DNA from 2 places in the Claveliimonas bilis genome. Region 2 is predicted to be linked to the other one. Evidence: predicted binding sites of a transcription regulator. Region 2 holds the regulator's gene; the other holds the start of a gene.
What was found. The regulator HrcA, encoded in region 2, represses chaperone genes, less so after heat shock. The targets are predictions, from matches to a motif close to TGTTAGCACTCNNNNNNNNNGAGTGCTAACA.
Positions count from the first base shown of each region.

Region 1: a site for HrcA is predicted at 5,673-5,703, ahead of clpB (ATP-dependent chaperone ClpB). Genes of this name have one in related genera too.

Region 1 is NZ_AP027742.1:2,507,819-2,515,262, forward strand. It holds gene R2J37_RS12150 (UbiD family decarboxylase) at 1-618, opposite strand, end outside; gene R2J37_RS12155 (YitT family protein) at 686-1,561, opposite strand; gene R2J37_RS12160 (DNA polymerase Y family protein) at 1,542-2,837, opposite strand; gene clpB (ATP-dependent chaperone ClpB) at 2,984-5,587, opposite strand; gene R2J37_RS12170 (IS30 family transposase) at 5,844-7,163, shown strand.
Region 2 is NZ_AP027742.1:1,406,163-1,413,606, forward strand. It holds gene R2J37_RS06795 (replication-associated recombination protein A) at 1-933, shown strand, start outside; gene R2J37_RS06800 (DUF2705 family protein) at 1,005-1,850, opposite strand; gene R2J37_RS06805 (ATP-binding cassette domain-containing protein) at 1,828-2,583, opposite strand; gene R2J37_RS06810 (hypothetical protein) at 2,739-3,032, shown strand; gene R2J37_RS06815 (RluA family pseudouridine synthase) at 3,110-4,003, opposite strand; gene hrcA (heat-inducible transcriptional repressor HrcA) at 4,175-5,218, shown strand; gene grpE (nucleotide exchange factor GrpE) at 5,284-5,913, shown strand; gene dnaK (molecular chaperone DnaK) at 5,956-7,444, shown strand, end outside.

The sequences.
Region 1 (7,444 bases), 1.1 Mb from region 2:
GAGAGCGAAAGGCATTTCCTCTCCGATTTCTTTCCACTGAGCATAAATTTTTCCGAAATCCTGTGTCGGGATCACAACGCCTGCTATCGTCTGTGGGCCGTCCAGCATTGCACGGGAAATCGCCCAGTTTACCCAGGAGCCGTCCGGCGTTCTTGCAACGAAAATACCGTATGTATTAATATAGCGACCTCCGTCCCCATAATGGATCCAGGGGATCGGAAGCCTGGTAAGGTCAATCTCTTCCCCAAATAATTTATTCTGCTTACAGGGGCCGTCCTCCACTGTGCGGGGCGGGATCGGAGTTACATCCGGAACTTTTGACCATTCCTCCACAAGTTTTGGCGCCGGTGTATCTACAGGCAGCCCAAGAGAGAGGGCCACTCTTTTAAATGGATGTTCTTTATCCGGGCTTAACCCAACAGGCGCCCCAAGCACCCGGAAACCTTTCTGACATCCTTTTACATTCTCGAACAGCGGAGCCGGAGCCGGAAGATCATAGGCTCTTCTTGTAATTGCCCCCATTTCCAGATTCCAGTCTACTTCCTTTGAAATCTTTACGATTTCACCGCTTTCCTCCAGCTTTTCCACATACTCGCGAAAACTTTTGATCGGTTTCATTTTTCTTCCTCCTTAAACAAACCAAACACTTCTTTTTATTCTAACACATATCGCTGTATATGAAAACCTAGGGCTGCTGTTCATTTTCTTTAAATCCTTCTCCCACTACTTCATTGGATTCCATAATAATGGTAAACGCCTCCGGATCCACCTGGCCGACGATCCGCTTAATGGTATACATTTCCTTGTTGTTGCAGGCGCACATGACAACATCCTTTTCCCTGCTGGAATAACTTCCTGTTCCTTTTAGAATAGTAGATCCTCTGCCGGAATACTGATCGATCTTCTGAGCAACCTCTCTTCCTTTTTCTGTGACGATCAGAGTCATTTTTCCCTCATCAATTCCATACATAATGCGGTCCATCACACTTGCCATCAGGTAGGTCACGATCACACCGTAAATAAATCCATCCACTTCTTTAAACACGATCAGGCTTCCCAGAAGAATGGTGATCATATCCAAAACAAAGGTAATAATACCCAAGGTCATGTGGGGACGCGCTTTGCGGATAGCCACAGTGATAAAGTCCTGCCCTCCCGTGGAAGATCCCCGCATAAAGATCAGAGCATAGCCGATGCCGGTCAGAACGCCCATACAAAGTGCCGCCAGAAGCCTGCTGCCTTCATAGACCGGAAGAAGCGGCGCCACATAGTCCATAAGCAGCGAAGAAATGATCATCGATTTGGCTGATTTCAGGAAAAAGATACGCCCCAGATATTTGTAACAGAAAATAGCTACCGGGACATTCAGAAGGATCGTTCCGGCTCCTACAGGAATCCCGAAAACATGATACAAAATGATCGCCACTCCGGAAAATCCCGCCACCGGAAAGTTGGCATTGAGGGCAAAATTGTAAATTCCTATGGCAAGAGCCATTCCTGCCGCCAGGTCAACCAGTATATCCGTGCCGATTTCTTTCCATTTAATCTTCTCTGTCTTCATGCTCTCCATTTCTTTTTCCTTCCCTGTTATTTTTTAGAAAACTGCCTCTTGTCACTGCATTTTCTCCATACTTTCCCCGGATCTCATCCAGGGCTTTGGCAAGTTTTTCCTGTTTTATGGACTGCAGCGCGGCGAAAGCATCCTTTTCCTTTTCTTTCTGCACTTTTTGCAGAGGTTTTTCCGGTATCTGAATATCAAAAATACTCAGCTGCTGCGGTTCATCCTCTCCCACAAGTTTGGAACTTCTTATTCCCAGCAGCCGGATGGGCTGACCGTTCCACAATTCATCAAAAAGCTGCACAGCCTCCTGGTAAATTTCCGTATCACTGCTGGTAACACGGAAAAGCTGCCTTTGATGGGAGCAGGTGGCAAATGTGGAATACTTGATCTCCACGCTTAACATTCCCGCCTTCTGTCCGGCTTTGCGAAGCCTTCCCCCTACACTTTCCGCAAGCTTCAGGAGCACCTGCTTCGCCTCCTCTCTGGTGACGGCATCTTTGGGAAGCGTCACGGAATTGCCGATCCCCTTTGCCTCAACCTTCTCTGATACCACAGGCGTGTCGTCCCGCCCATTGGCAAAATTCCACAGCATTCTCCCGTGGCTTTTCAGATGAAGCTCCAGGATCGCCGGATCAGCGCATGCCAGTTCCCCAATGGTATGGATACCAAGTTTTTTCAAAGTCTCCACGCTGGAACCTCCGGCCATGTATAGCTCTCTGACAGGCAAAGGCCACATTTTTACACGGATCTCTTCCGGGAACAGCGTATGCACCTTGCCCGGTTTTTCAAAATCTGACGCCATCTTTGCCAGAACTTTATTAGAAGAAATGCCGATGTTTACGGTAAATCCGAATTTCTTATATATTTTCTCTTTGATTTCCAGAGCTGCAGATACGGGAGAATAGAACTGATGGGCAATGCCTGTGTAGTCGAGGTAACATTCATCCACACTGACCTGTTCAATATCCGGCGTATAGGTATGAAGAAAATCCATCAGCTTTCTGCTGTAGGCCCGGTAAAGCTCATGATCCGGCGGCTCTATATGGATATCCGGGCATTTCCTTAAGGCGTTTGCCACAGGCTCACCGGTCCGGATCCCATATTTCTTGGCCGGAATCGATTTCGCCAGCACCACACCATGTCTGGATTCCTGATTCCCGCCGATAATAGCCGAAATGGTCCTGATATCTGTTTTCGCTCCATTCTTCAGCTGTTCCACTGCTGTCCAGCTAAGGTAGGCGGAATTTACATCAATATGGAAGATTGTCCGTGACATGCTCCTTCTCCTTTCTGCTAATACTGACCAAGAATATGTCTATTGTAACATATCAGCGCCGGTGTACAAGGGGTAACTACGCTGCTGACTGCGTAATCTTCCCTGCACACCGGCGCTGTTTTCTTCTGAAATCTTCCTAAGATTTTCTAAGAAACTATTTTTAAATTTTCTTTTACCATGGCTTTCAGCCTGCCTTCCGACTCATCAATCAGGATCGTATCACCGCTTCCTACATTTCCTTCCAGCATAAGCCTTGCAGCCGTTGTCTCTACATTTTTCTGAAGATATCTCTTCATAGGTCTTGCCCCGTACATCGGTTCATAACCCCCCTGAATGATGTGTTCCTTCGCCGCCTCTGTCAGCTCAATGCCGATTTCTCTGTCAGCCAGCCGCTTATTCAGGTCTGCTACCAGCAGATCTATGATCTGTCCGATATCTGTTCTCGTCAGCGGCTTAAACATGATCGTCTCATCCAGACGGTTCAAAAACTCCGGGCGGAAATGAGCACGAAGCTCATTCATGACTGCCTGCTGGCTTTCCTCTTTGATATTTCCCTGATCGTCAATGCCCTCCAGCAGATAGCCGGATCCGATGTTTGAAGTCATGATCAGGATCGTATTCTTAAAGTCAACGGTCCGTCCCTGGGAATCAGTGATCCGCCCGTCATCCAGTACCTGAAGAAGTACATTGAATACGTCAGGATGGGCCTTCTCGATCTCATCAAAGAGAACAACAGAATAAGGCTTTCTTCTTACCGCCTCTGTCAGCTGTCCTCCCTCGTCATATCCTACATATCCCGGAGGCGCTCCAATCAGTCTTGACACGGAATACTTCTCCATATACTCACTCATGTCAATACGGACCATATTGTTCTCATCGTCAAAAAGACTTTGTGCAAGAGCCTTGGCAAGCTCAGTTTTTCCTACACCGGTAGGACCCAGGAAAAGGAAGGAACCGATAGGCTTTGTCGGATCCTTGATCCCTGCTTTGGAACGGATAATTGCTTCTGTCACCAGTTCCACTCCTTCGTCCTGACCGATGACTCTTTTGTGAAGTTCATCCGCCAGATGGAGGGTCTTGCTCCGCTCGCTTTCATTCAGTTTTGCCACAGGGATTCCTGTCCATCTGGATACGATCTTGGCAATCTCATCTTCATTGACGCTCTCATGCACCAGATCCAGATCTTCCTCTTTAATCCTTGCTTCCTCTGCTTCCAGCTGTTTTTTCAAGCCCGGCAGCCTTCCGTACTGAAGTTCCGCTGCCTTTTCCAGATCATAGGACTGCTGTGCCTTCTGGATTTCTTTTCCGATCTGCTCGATCTCCTCGCGCAGCTTCTGTACCCGCTCCACGCTGCCTTTCTCATTGTCCCACTGTGCCTTGCGGGTCGCAAATTCTTCTCTTTGCTGGGCCAGTTCTTCCTGAATATGCTCCAGCCTTTCTTTGCTTAACCGGTCTTCCTCTTTTTTCAGAGCCGCCTCTTCTATCTCAAGCTGCATGATCTTTCTTTGAAGTTCATCCAGCTCTGCAGGCATGGAATCCAGTTCTGTCTTGATCATGGCACAGGCTTCATCTACCAGGTCAATGGCTTTATCCGGAAGGAAACGGTCGGAAATATAGCGGTTAGACAAGGTTGCTGCCGCCACAAGAGCTCCGTCCGCGATCTTCACTCCATGGAACACCTCGTACCGTTCCTTCAGTCCTCTTAAAATAGAAACGGTGTCTTCTACAGTAGGTTCATCCACCGTAACCGGCTGGAACCTTCTCTCCAATGCTGCATCCTTCTCAATGTACTGCCGGTATTCATCCAGGGTAGTCGCTCCGATACAGTGCAGCTCGCCCCGTGCCAACATGGGCTTCAGCATATTTCCGGCATCCATGGCTCCGTCTGTTTTTCCTGCTCCCACAATGGTATGAAGCTCATCAATAAACAGAATGATCTTTCCGTCACTGTTCTTCACCTCTTCCAGCACAGCTTTCAGACGTTCCTCAAATTCCCCCCTGTACTTTGCACCCGCTACGAGAGCGCCCATGTCAAGGGAAAATATCGTCTTGTCTTTCAACGTCTCCGGCACATCTCCGCGGACGATCCTCTGTGCCAGGCCTTCCACTACCGCAGTCTTACCGACGCCGGGTTCTCCGATCAGCACCGGATTATTTTTGGTTTTTCGGGAAAGGATACGGATCACATTTCGTATTTCACTGTCACGGCCGATCACCGGATCCAGCTTCTGATCCCTGGCTCTCTCCACAAGATCTGTCCCGTATTTTGTCAGAGTATCATACGTTGCCTCCGGATTGTCGCTGGTGACTTTCTGATTGCCTCTCACGGTAGAAAGGGCCTGCAGGAAACCTTCCTTTGAAATTCCCATCTCACGAAACAGTTCCTTCATCTCCCGGCTGGGGTATTTCAAAAGAGCAAGAAACAGATGTTCCACAGAGACGTACTCATCACCCATCTGTTTCATCTCGTCCTCCGCGTGAATCAGAACCTTATTCAGATCCTGTCCCACAAAGGCCTGCCCGCCCTGGACTTTAGGACGCTTTGCAACTGCCTGCTCCGCCCGATTGGCAACATAGTTTTTGTCAAGTCCCATCTTTTCCATCATTTTCAGTATGAGACCATCTTCCTGTGTCAGAAGCGCATAGAAAAGATGCTCCTGACAAATTTCCTGATTTCCATACTCCATGGCGATCTTTTCGCAGTCCTGAACGGCCTGCAAGGACTTTTGTGTAAATCTATTGATATTCATAAATAAAACTCCCTCCTAACTGCTATTGAAAGGGCGCCTATTGGCACCCTGGTTTTCTTGTTCTATCAGAACTATAACACAGTTTTATTAGCACTGTCAAGAGGTGAGTGCTAATTCATTTAAATTGCCTTAAAGTCTGTTAATTGAAAAAGTTATTTCTGATTTTTTTCCTTTTTTGCTTCTCTATAAATCAGGGGTGGATTTTACCTTTGCAATCGTGTTATCCTGTACTCCCCGGAGCGGATTGGAGGTCATCATGGCAACTCATCATATTGGTAACTTTAAGCATCTTACTCTTTCTGATCGTGCAGAGATTGAAATCATGATCGAAAAAGGCTTCTCTTTTTCTCAAATGGCTAGGGCTCTTTCCAAAGACTCCTCTACCATCTCTAAAGAAATCCGGCGGCATCGTTTCCTTGTTCCACACTATCGGGACGAGAACAGCCGCAGACGCTCGGAATGCGCTCATTTTTCTTCCTGTACCAGGCAGCACCTGTGCGGACGCACTTCCTGTCTCTCCCTTTGCTCCAAATGCCGCAGCAAGCGCTGTTCTTTTTACTGTCCGGACTTTTCTCCCTTGATCTGTCCACGGCTCTTAAAGCCTCCTTACGTTTGCAACAGCTGTCCTAAACTGCGTACTTGTTCCCATGACTTCTATTTTTATCGGGCAAAATACGCAGAAGATTCCTATCAGGAGGTCAAATCTTCTTCCAGATCCGGGATCAATCAGTCTCCGGAATCCCTGGAAAAACTGGACAAGCTCATCTCTCCTCTTTTGAAGCAAGGGCAGCCTCTGTCCCATATTTATCTCACCCACAGGGAGGAGATCAACTGTTCCCAGCGGACTCTTTACAACTATATCGATCTCCGTTGTTTCTCTGCAGTAAATCTGGATCTCCCCAGAAAAGTTTCTTATAAACCCAGGAAAAAACGGCGGTCTGAACCAGAAATTCCCGGCTATCGTATGGGGCGCACATATCTGGACTTTGAGCAGTACATAGCCGCTCATCCAGACTGTTCCATTGTGGAAATGGATGTGGTGGAAGGCGCCGGCGGCAAAAGCTCTCCTGTCCTCCTTACTCTTTTCTTTCGCAGCTGTTCCTTTATGCTCCTTTTTCTCATGGAGAGCGACTGCAGAGCTTCTGTCAGGGATGTTTTTGACTTCCTATATGCCTCCCTGGGACCTGCCCGGTATTCTAGGCTTTTTTCCGTGATCCTGACGGATAATGGTTCCTCTTTTAAAGATCCTTCCGTCTTTGAACGAAATAATGGCCATGGTTCTCATACTCTCATTTTCTACTGTGACCCGATGGCTTCCTGGCAAAAGGGAAGGTTGGAAAAGAACCATGAATTTATCCGCTATGTTCTTCCCAAGGGAAAAACTTTCTCCGGGTTGACACAGGCACAGGCCACGCTCATAGCTAATCATATCAATAGTACGGCAAGAGCCAGTCTAAACGGCTGCACCCCGTTTGAACTGGCTCTTCTCCTATTGGACAGAAAACTGCTGGAGCTCTGCCATATGGCATGGATCCCGGCTGATCAGGTCACACTGAAACCTACGCTTTTAAAGTAAATTTTTTCAACAACCTAAAATACAGAAAGCTCCGGGCCAATGACAGGATTTCATACAAACCATACAGAAAAACCGGTGGAAGTTAGTTTTTCAAAAACACTTCCTGCGGTCTTTTTTGAATGTCATAAAATATACATCCAGCTGCTTTTCTCCTTTTCATTATAAAGAAAATGTCCCTTAAAATCTATGGAAATCCAGAAATAAGTTTTTCTAAAATCCTTTATTTATCGATAAGATCCGATGGTGGAAATTAGTTTTTCATTTAACCATTTTTTTGGAAA
Region 2 (7,444 bases):
CTCCTTCCGTTTGTAGAGGACGGCACCATTATTCTTATCGGTGCAACAACGGAGAATCCCTATTTTGAGGTAAATGGAGCGCTTATTTCCAGATCCAGCATTTTTGAACTGCGACCTTTGGAAAAAGAGGATATCAAAACCCTGATCAAACGGGCAGTCTATGACAAGGAAAAGGGAATGGGAAGCTACGGTGCCAAGATCGATGAGGATGCACTGGAGTTTTTGGCGGACGTATCCGGCGGAGATGCAAGGAATGCACTGAATGCTGTCGAGCTTGGCATACTTACGACAGAGAGGGGAGAAGATGGGAAAATCCATCTGACGCTGGAAGTGGCTTCCGAATGTATCCAGAAGAGAGTGGTCCGTTATGACAAAACAGGAGATAATCATTATGATACAATATCCGCTTTTATTAAAAGTATGCGGGGATCCGATCCGGATGCCGCAGTTTATTATCTGGCAAAAATGCTGCGGGCAGGAGAAGATATTAAGTTTATTGCACGAAGGATCATGATCTGTGCTTCGGAGGATGTGGGAAATGCAGATCCGATGGCTCTTACAGTAGCAGTCAGTGCAGCCCAGGCGGTGGAGCGGATTGGAATGCCGGAAGCTCAGATTATTTTATCCCAGGCTGTTCTCTATGTGGCTTCGGCCCCTAAGAGTAATTCGGCGTGCAACGCTATTTTTTCAGCGCTGGAAAATGTGGAAAAGTACAAGACAACCGTGCCATCCCATCTTCAGGATGCCCACTATAAAGGAGCACAGAATCTGGGAAGAGGAACCGGATATAAATATGCCCACGATTATCCTGATCACTATGTAAAGCAGCAGTACCTGCCGGATGAGATTAAAACAGCCAGATTTTATGAGCCGGGAGAACTCGGGTATGAAAAGGTGATAGGAGAGCGGTTAAAGAAACTGCGCAGTGAGTAAGAATTGGACATATGATGTAGAAAGACCTCCGTGGCAAGAAGCTGTTCTTCTGCTGCAGGGAGGTCTTTTAATTATTTAATATCTCTTTTGTTGAAGCTCCATATGCCAATGAAGGCTGGAAGGACAAGAAAACAGATGCCCACAGCCAGTGCCCGCAGGAGATCTCCCTGATCAGGATTCTGTGCCAGTATGCTCATGTTCATATCCGGAAGATACTGAGCCAGAGAGACAGAGTGGCCAAGAAGCTTGCCTGCCGCCATTTCTGCCAGGGAAAGGATCAGGGATGTAAACTCCAGAAAACAGATGTTAACTGCCAGAGAACCTCCATTTTGCCGGATCAGAATGCTGAACATAACAAACAGGGAAGCATATGCAGCTCCGAGAAGAAGTTCCAGTGCTCCTCTTTGCAGCGTGTGTATCCAGAAATCAGAGGAAACGTCCCCGAATCCCCACAGGACAGAAGCAATCAAAGCCGCAGTCAGCACAAACAGCAAAGTATAAAGGATGGATACAAGGATCCCTACGATCAGTTTTGACAGATAGATAGCGGATCTGCTGTAATTGCGTGATGCAATATTTTTTATAGTTCCCTGATTGAACTCGCTGCCTACAAAAAGAGAGATCAAAACGGCCATGATCAGGGTAGTATTCCCGGCAAAAAAGGTCATAAGCTGCGCAGAAGTGCTTAGGTTATCATAATTTGTCGGGATTCCTTCTGCAGAGACAGAAAGACCGGATTCTTCCATGGCAGCCTGCTGCTGCTCAATCTGCGCTTCCATGTTTTCACCGGCCAATTTATAAGTGAAATCCAATAAGAATACAGTTGCTGCCGCCAAAAGGACAGAAATGATGAGGCAGATCCAGAAATATCTGGATTTTTTTAATTTATAGATATCACATTTCACAAGACTTTTCATTTTTTATTCCCCCTATTCTGCTTAAAAAGTAATCTTCCAGATCTATATCCTGCTGACCATTTCCTATACTACGGCGCCAGATGTCTTCTTCGGTAAATTCCTCAATCAACTTGCCATGATGGATGATGCCGTATCTTGTGGCAAATTTTGAAAGTTCTCCGAGAATATGACTGGAAACAAGGACAGTGATATGGCGTTCCTGATTCAGTTTTAAAATCAATTCACGTATTTCTTTCATGCCCTCCGGATCCAGTCCATTTGTGGGTTCATCCAGGATGAGAAGTTTTGGATTGCCGATAAGGGCAATAGCAATGGCAAGACGTTGTTTCATACCAAGAGAAAAGTGTTTGCACTTTTTCCTTCCAGTATCGGTAAGACCAACAAGATCCAGAAGCTGCTGCAGATGTTCGGGATCATGAAGGTCTTGAAGTTTTGCAAAAGCAGTAAGATTTTCCATAGCAGTCATCCCCGGATAAAAAGCGGGGGATTCAATGACAGTTCCAATTTCTGCACGCTTTTCCCGGAGATTGCTGCTGTTAAAGAGGCGGATATTTCCGCTGCTTGGAGATGCAAGACCTACTGCCATGCGGATGAAAGTAGTTTTTCCGGCTCCGTTTTTGCCGATAAAGCCGTAAATATCCCCTTCGTAAATGGTCATAGATACCTGGTCTACGACTGTGCGATGTCCATACTGTTTTGTCAAACTTTGAGTTTGAAGAATGATGTCCTTCATTCGATATATTCCTCCTTTTGTATTTATGTATTAAGTATTTAATACAATAATATAATAAGACAATTGCAAAGTCAATATTTTTTACTTGAGTTTTTTAAAAGAGAAAGGTAAACTATTCATAGAAGACGTTGAAACAGTTTCAGGAGGAATAGGAAATGAAAATTTACGATACTGTGAAAAAGGAAGAAATTGAGATCGGCGATTACAAAGATCTGATCAAGATCATGCAGGACGGCAGACAGGTAGATCTCTATCTGAAAGAGAAAAAATCGGACGAGGACGGCTATCTTACATGGGATGTAGAGCATTGGTCAAGCATTGAACCCAAGAGATTTATCCGCTGCTATTCTCTGGAAGGAAGAGTGCTGGGAGAGTCTACGGGACATAATATTTATGATCTGGAAAATGAATTTAAGCCGGAAGAAGCCCGGAAGATAGAATTAAGTTAAGAAAAATCCCGGAACGCAAACGAATGGGTGCGTTTCGGGATTTCTTCTATATATCATGTCTGTGTCTGCAGATGCTATTACGTTATATTCAGCACTTCTTTCATATCGTTTGGAAGCGGGGCAGTAAATTCCATAAATCTTCCTGTAATGGGATGTGAAAATGACAGCCGGTAGGAGTGAAGTGCCTGCCGGCTGATGTATTTCATATCCGGATTATAGAGATAATCTCCGATGAGAGGATAGCCGAGGTACTGCATGTGCACCCGGATCTGATGGGTGCGCCCGGTTTCCAGTTTCAGGGCAACTAATGTGTGAGGACCGTACACACCTACCGTACGGTAGTGAGTGACAGCGTTTTCCCCGTGCTCAAAGTCTACCATCCGCTCGATAATGGAAGTGCCTTTGCGGGCAAGAGGCGCGCATATGGTACCGGACTTAGGACTTACATGTCCGCTGGCAATAGCCAGATATTCCCGGCACAGGGCCTTTTCGCTTACCATAGAGGAAAGAATGCCGGCGCTGACAAGATGCTTTGCAACCACCGTCAGACCGGAAGTGTCTCTATCCAGACGATTGCAGCAGCGGAAAATGAAAGGTTTCCCCTGTTCCTGATAGTACCAGGCCAGTGCATTTGCCATGGAATTGGTATAATTGTTCATGGACGGGTGGATGGGCATTCCAGCAGGCTTATTGATGACAATGATATCCTCGTCTTCGTATATGATATCCAGCGGCAGATGGACGGGAGGGATCTTTTCCGAGGATTTCTCTTCGCATATGTGCACGGAAAGCAAGTCCCCTTCCTTAAGCTGCTGGCGCATATAGTAGTGGACGCCGTTTACCAGAATGCTTTTGGGCATCCGTTTGATAACAGAAAGGTTCTGGCGGGAGTAGCCTTTCCTTTTCAAAAACTGCTCTACCCGAAGCCCGTCCGCTTCTTTTCCTATTTTATAATCAATGGTTCGATTCATATATTTCTCCTGTATTCAGAGTATGCCTGTGAATAGTAGCAGTATATCACGTAAAAAATAAAAAATCTATAAATCCTGTTGACAAATAAAATTAGGAGTGATACATTAATAACCGTAGAGATTAGCACTCGGATGAAATGAGTGCTAACAAAACAAAAGGAGGCAGTTAGGATGCAGAATGCAGAAGGACTGGGTGAAAGAAAACTGAAAATTCTTCATGCGATCATCCAGACCTATCTGGAGACAGGAGAGCCGGTAGGATCCAGAACAATATCCAAATATACGGATTTGAATTTAAGTTCTGCGACGATCCGAAATGAGATGGCTGATCTGGAAGAACTTGGATATATCCTGCAGCCTCATACATCGGCAGGAAGGATTCCTTCGGACAAAGGATACCGCTTATATGTGGATATGCTGATGGAAGAAAAGGAGCAGGAGCTGAATGAAATGCAGGAGCAGATGCTGCAGAAAGCTGATAAAATGGATCAGCTTCTGAAACAGGCAGCACAGGTGCTTGCGGCAAATACCAATTATGCGACCATGGTTTCCACTCCGAGAAACAGTGCCAACAGGCTGAAGTTTATTCAGCTTTCCCAGGTAGATGAAGAGCAGGTTATTGCAGTCATTGTGCTGGGGGGGAATGTAATCAAGAATAAGATTATTAATGTAAGAGAACCCCTTGGCAATGAAAATCTTCTGAAACTGAATATGCTTTTGAATACATCACTGAACGGCATGTCTATTGAAGAAATCAATCTGGGACTGATCGCGAGGCTGAAAGAGCAGGCTGGAATCCACAGTGAAGTGATCAGCGATGTGCTTGATGCAGTTGCCGATGCAATACAGATTGATGAGGATATGCAGATTTATACAAGCGGCGCTACGAATATTTTCAAATATCCGGAGCTTAGCGATAAGCAGAGCGCCCAGGAAATCATCAGTGCCTTTGAGGAAAAACAGCAGCTGACCGAGCTGGTTACCCAGACCCTTTCACAGGAAGACAATACCGGGATTCAGGTATATATTGGAGATGAGACTCCGGTACAGACCATGAAAGACTGCAGCGTTGTAACTGCAACATATGAATTGGGAGATGGGATGCGGGGTACGATAGGTATTATCGGACCGAAGCGAATGGATTATGAACATGTGTTAAAATCGCTGAAGCGCCTTCAAGGTGAATTGGATGCGATGTTTCATAAGAAAGAATAAGAAAGGTGGATGAACCCTTGGAAGAGAATAAAAAAGAGACAGGACAGGAAAAGAGCCAGGAAGAAATGGTAAAAGAAGCTGTGGAGGAAGCAAAAAAAGCAGCAGCTGACCAGGAAAATGCTGAAACAGACAAAGAGGAAACAGCAGAGGGTCAGGAAGAAGCCAAAGAAGAAGACGTTAAAGAAGGGGAAGACACAGAAGAAACCCAGCAGGAGAAGCAGGGCGATAAAAAGTTCTTTGGCAGAAAGAATAAAAAAGACAAAAAAGATGAAAAGATCGAGGAGCTTACAGATAAGCTCACAAGGCAGATGGCCGAGTTTGATAACTTCCGCAAACGTACAGAAAAGGAAAAATCCCAGATGTATGAGGTTGGAGCGAAAGATATCATAGAAAAAATCCTTCCGGTTGTTGACAACTTTGAGCGAGGACTTGCAGCGGTAGCTGAGGAGGATAAGGAGCATCCGTTCATGCAGGGCATGGATAAGGTGTATAAACAGTTGATGACTACACTGGATGAGATTGGGGTGAAACCGATCGAGGCAGTGGGTCAGGAATTTAACCCTGATTTTCACAATGCAGTGATGCATGTGGAGAATGAAAATTTCGGTGAGAACATGGTAGCCGAGGAATTTCAGAAAGGTTATACCTACCGTGACAGCGTGGTAAGACACAGCATGGTAAAGGTAGCAAACTAACAGGCAAACAATCAAATTTTTATAAAACAGGAGGAATAGATCATGGGAAAAATCATTGGTATTGACTTAGGTACGACAAACAGCTGTGTAGCCGTAATGGAAGGCGGACAGCCAGTAGTTATTGCGAATACAGAAGGCGCAAGGACAACACCGTCTGTAGTGGCATTTACAAAAACAGGAGAAAGGCTTGTAGGTGAGCCTGCAAAACGTCAGGCAGTTACAAATGCTGAGAAGACAATCTCTTCTATCAAAAGAGAGATGGGATCTGATTACAAGGTAGAGATTGACGGAAAGAAATACTCTCCGCAGGAAATCTCCGCAATGATCCTTCAGAAACTGAAAGCAGACGCAGAAGGATATCTTGGCGAGAAAGTGACAGAGGCAGTTATTACAGTTCCTGCTTATTTCAACGACGCACAGCGTCAGGCAACAAAGGATGCAGGAAAAATTGCAGGTCTGGATGTAAAACGTATTATCAACGAGCCTACAGCGGCAGCTCTTGCATATGGTCTTGACAATGAAAAAGAACAGAAGATCATGGTATACGATTTAGGAGGCGGTACATTCGACGTTTCCATCATTGAAATCGGCGACGGTGTTATTGAAGTATTGTCTACAGCCGGAAACAACAGACTTGGCGGTGATGACTTCGACCAGAAGATCACAGATTATATGATCTCTGAATTTAAGAAAACAGAAGGTGTTGACTTATCTACAGATAAGATGGCGCTTCAGAGACTGAAAGAAGCTGCAGAGAAGGCAAAGAAAGAGCTGTCTTCTGCAACAACAACAAATATCAACCTTCCGTTCATTACTGCAACAGCAGAAGGACCGAAGCATTTCGATATGAATCTTACAAGAGCAAAATTTGATGAACTGACTCACGACCTGGTAGAAAAGACTGCAGAGCCGGTACAAAGAGCACTCTCTGATGCAGGCATCACATCTTCAGAACTTGGTCAGGTACTGCTGGTAGGTGGTTCTACACGTATTCCGGCTGTACAGGATAAAGTAAAACAGCTGACAGGCAAAGAGCCAAGCAAATCTCTGAATCCGGATGAATGTGTTGCACTTGGTGCTTCCGTACAGGGCGGTAAGCTGGCAGGAGATGCAGGCGCAGGAGATATTCTCCTTCTGGATGTTACTCCACTTTCCCTGTCTATTGAGACAATGGGAGGCGTTGCAACAAGACTGATCGAGAGAAACACGACCATTCCTACAAAGAAGAGCCAGATCTTCTCTACAGCTGCAGACAATCAGACAGCAGTAGACATCAACGTTGTACAGGGTGAGAGACAGTTCGCAAGGGACAACAAGTCACTTGGACAGTTCAGACTGGATGGAATCCCGCCGGCACCACGCGGAATCCCGCAGATCGAAGTTACATTCGATATCGATGCAAATGGTATTGTAAATGTATCTGCAAAAGACCTGGGAACAGGAAAAGAACAGCACATTACAATTACTGCCGGATCCAATATGTCTGATGAAGATATTGAGAAAGCTGTAAAAGAAGCTGCAGCATTTGAGG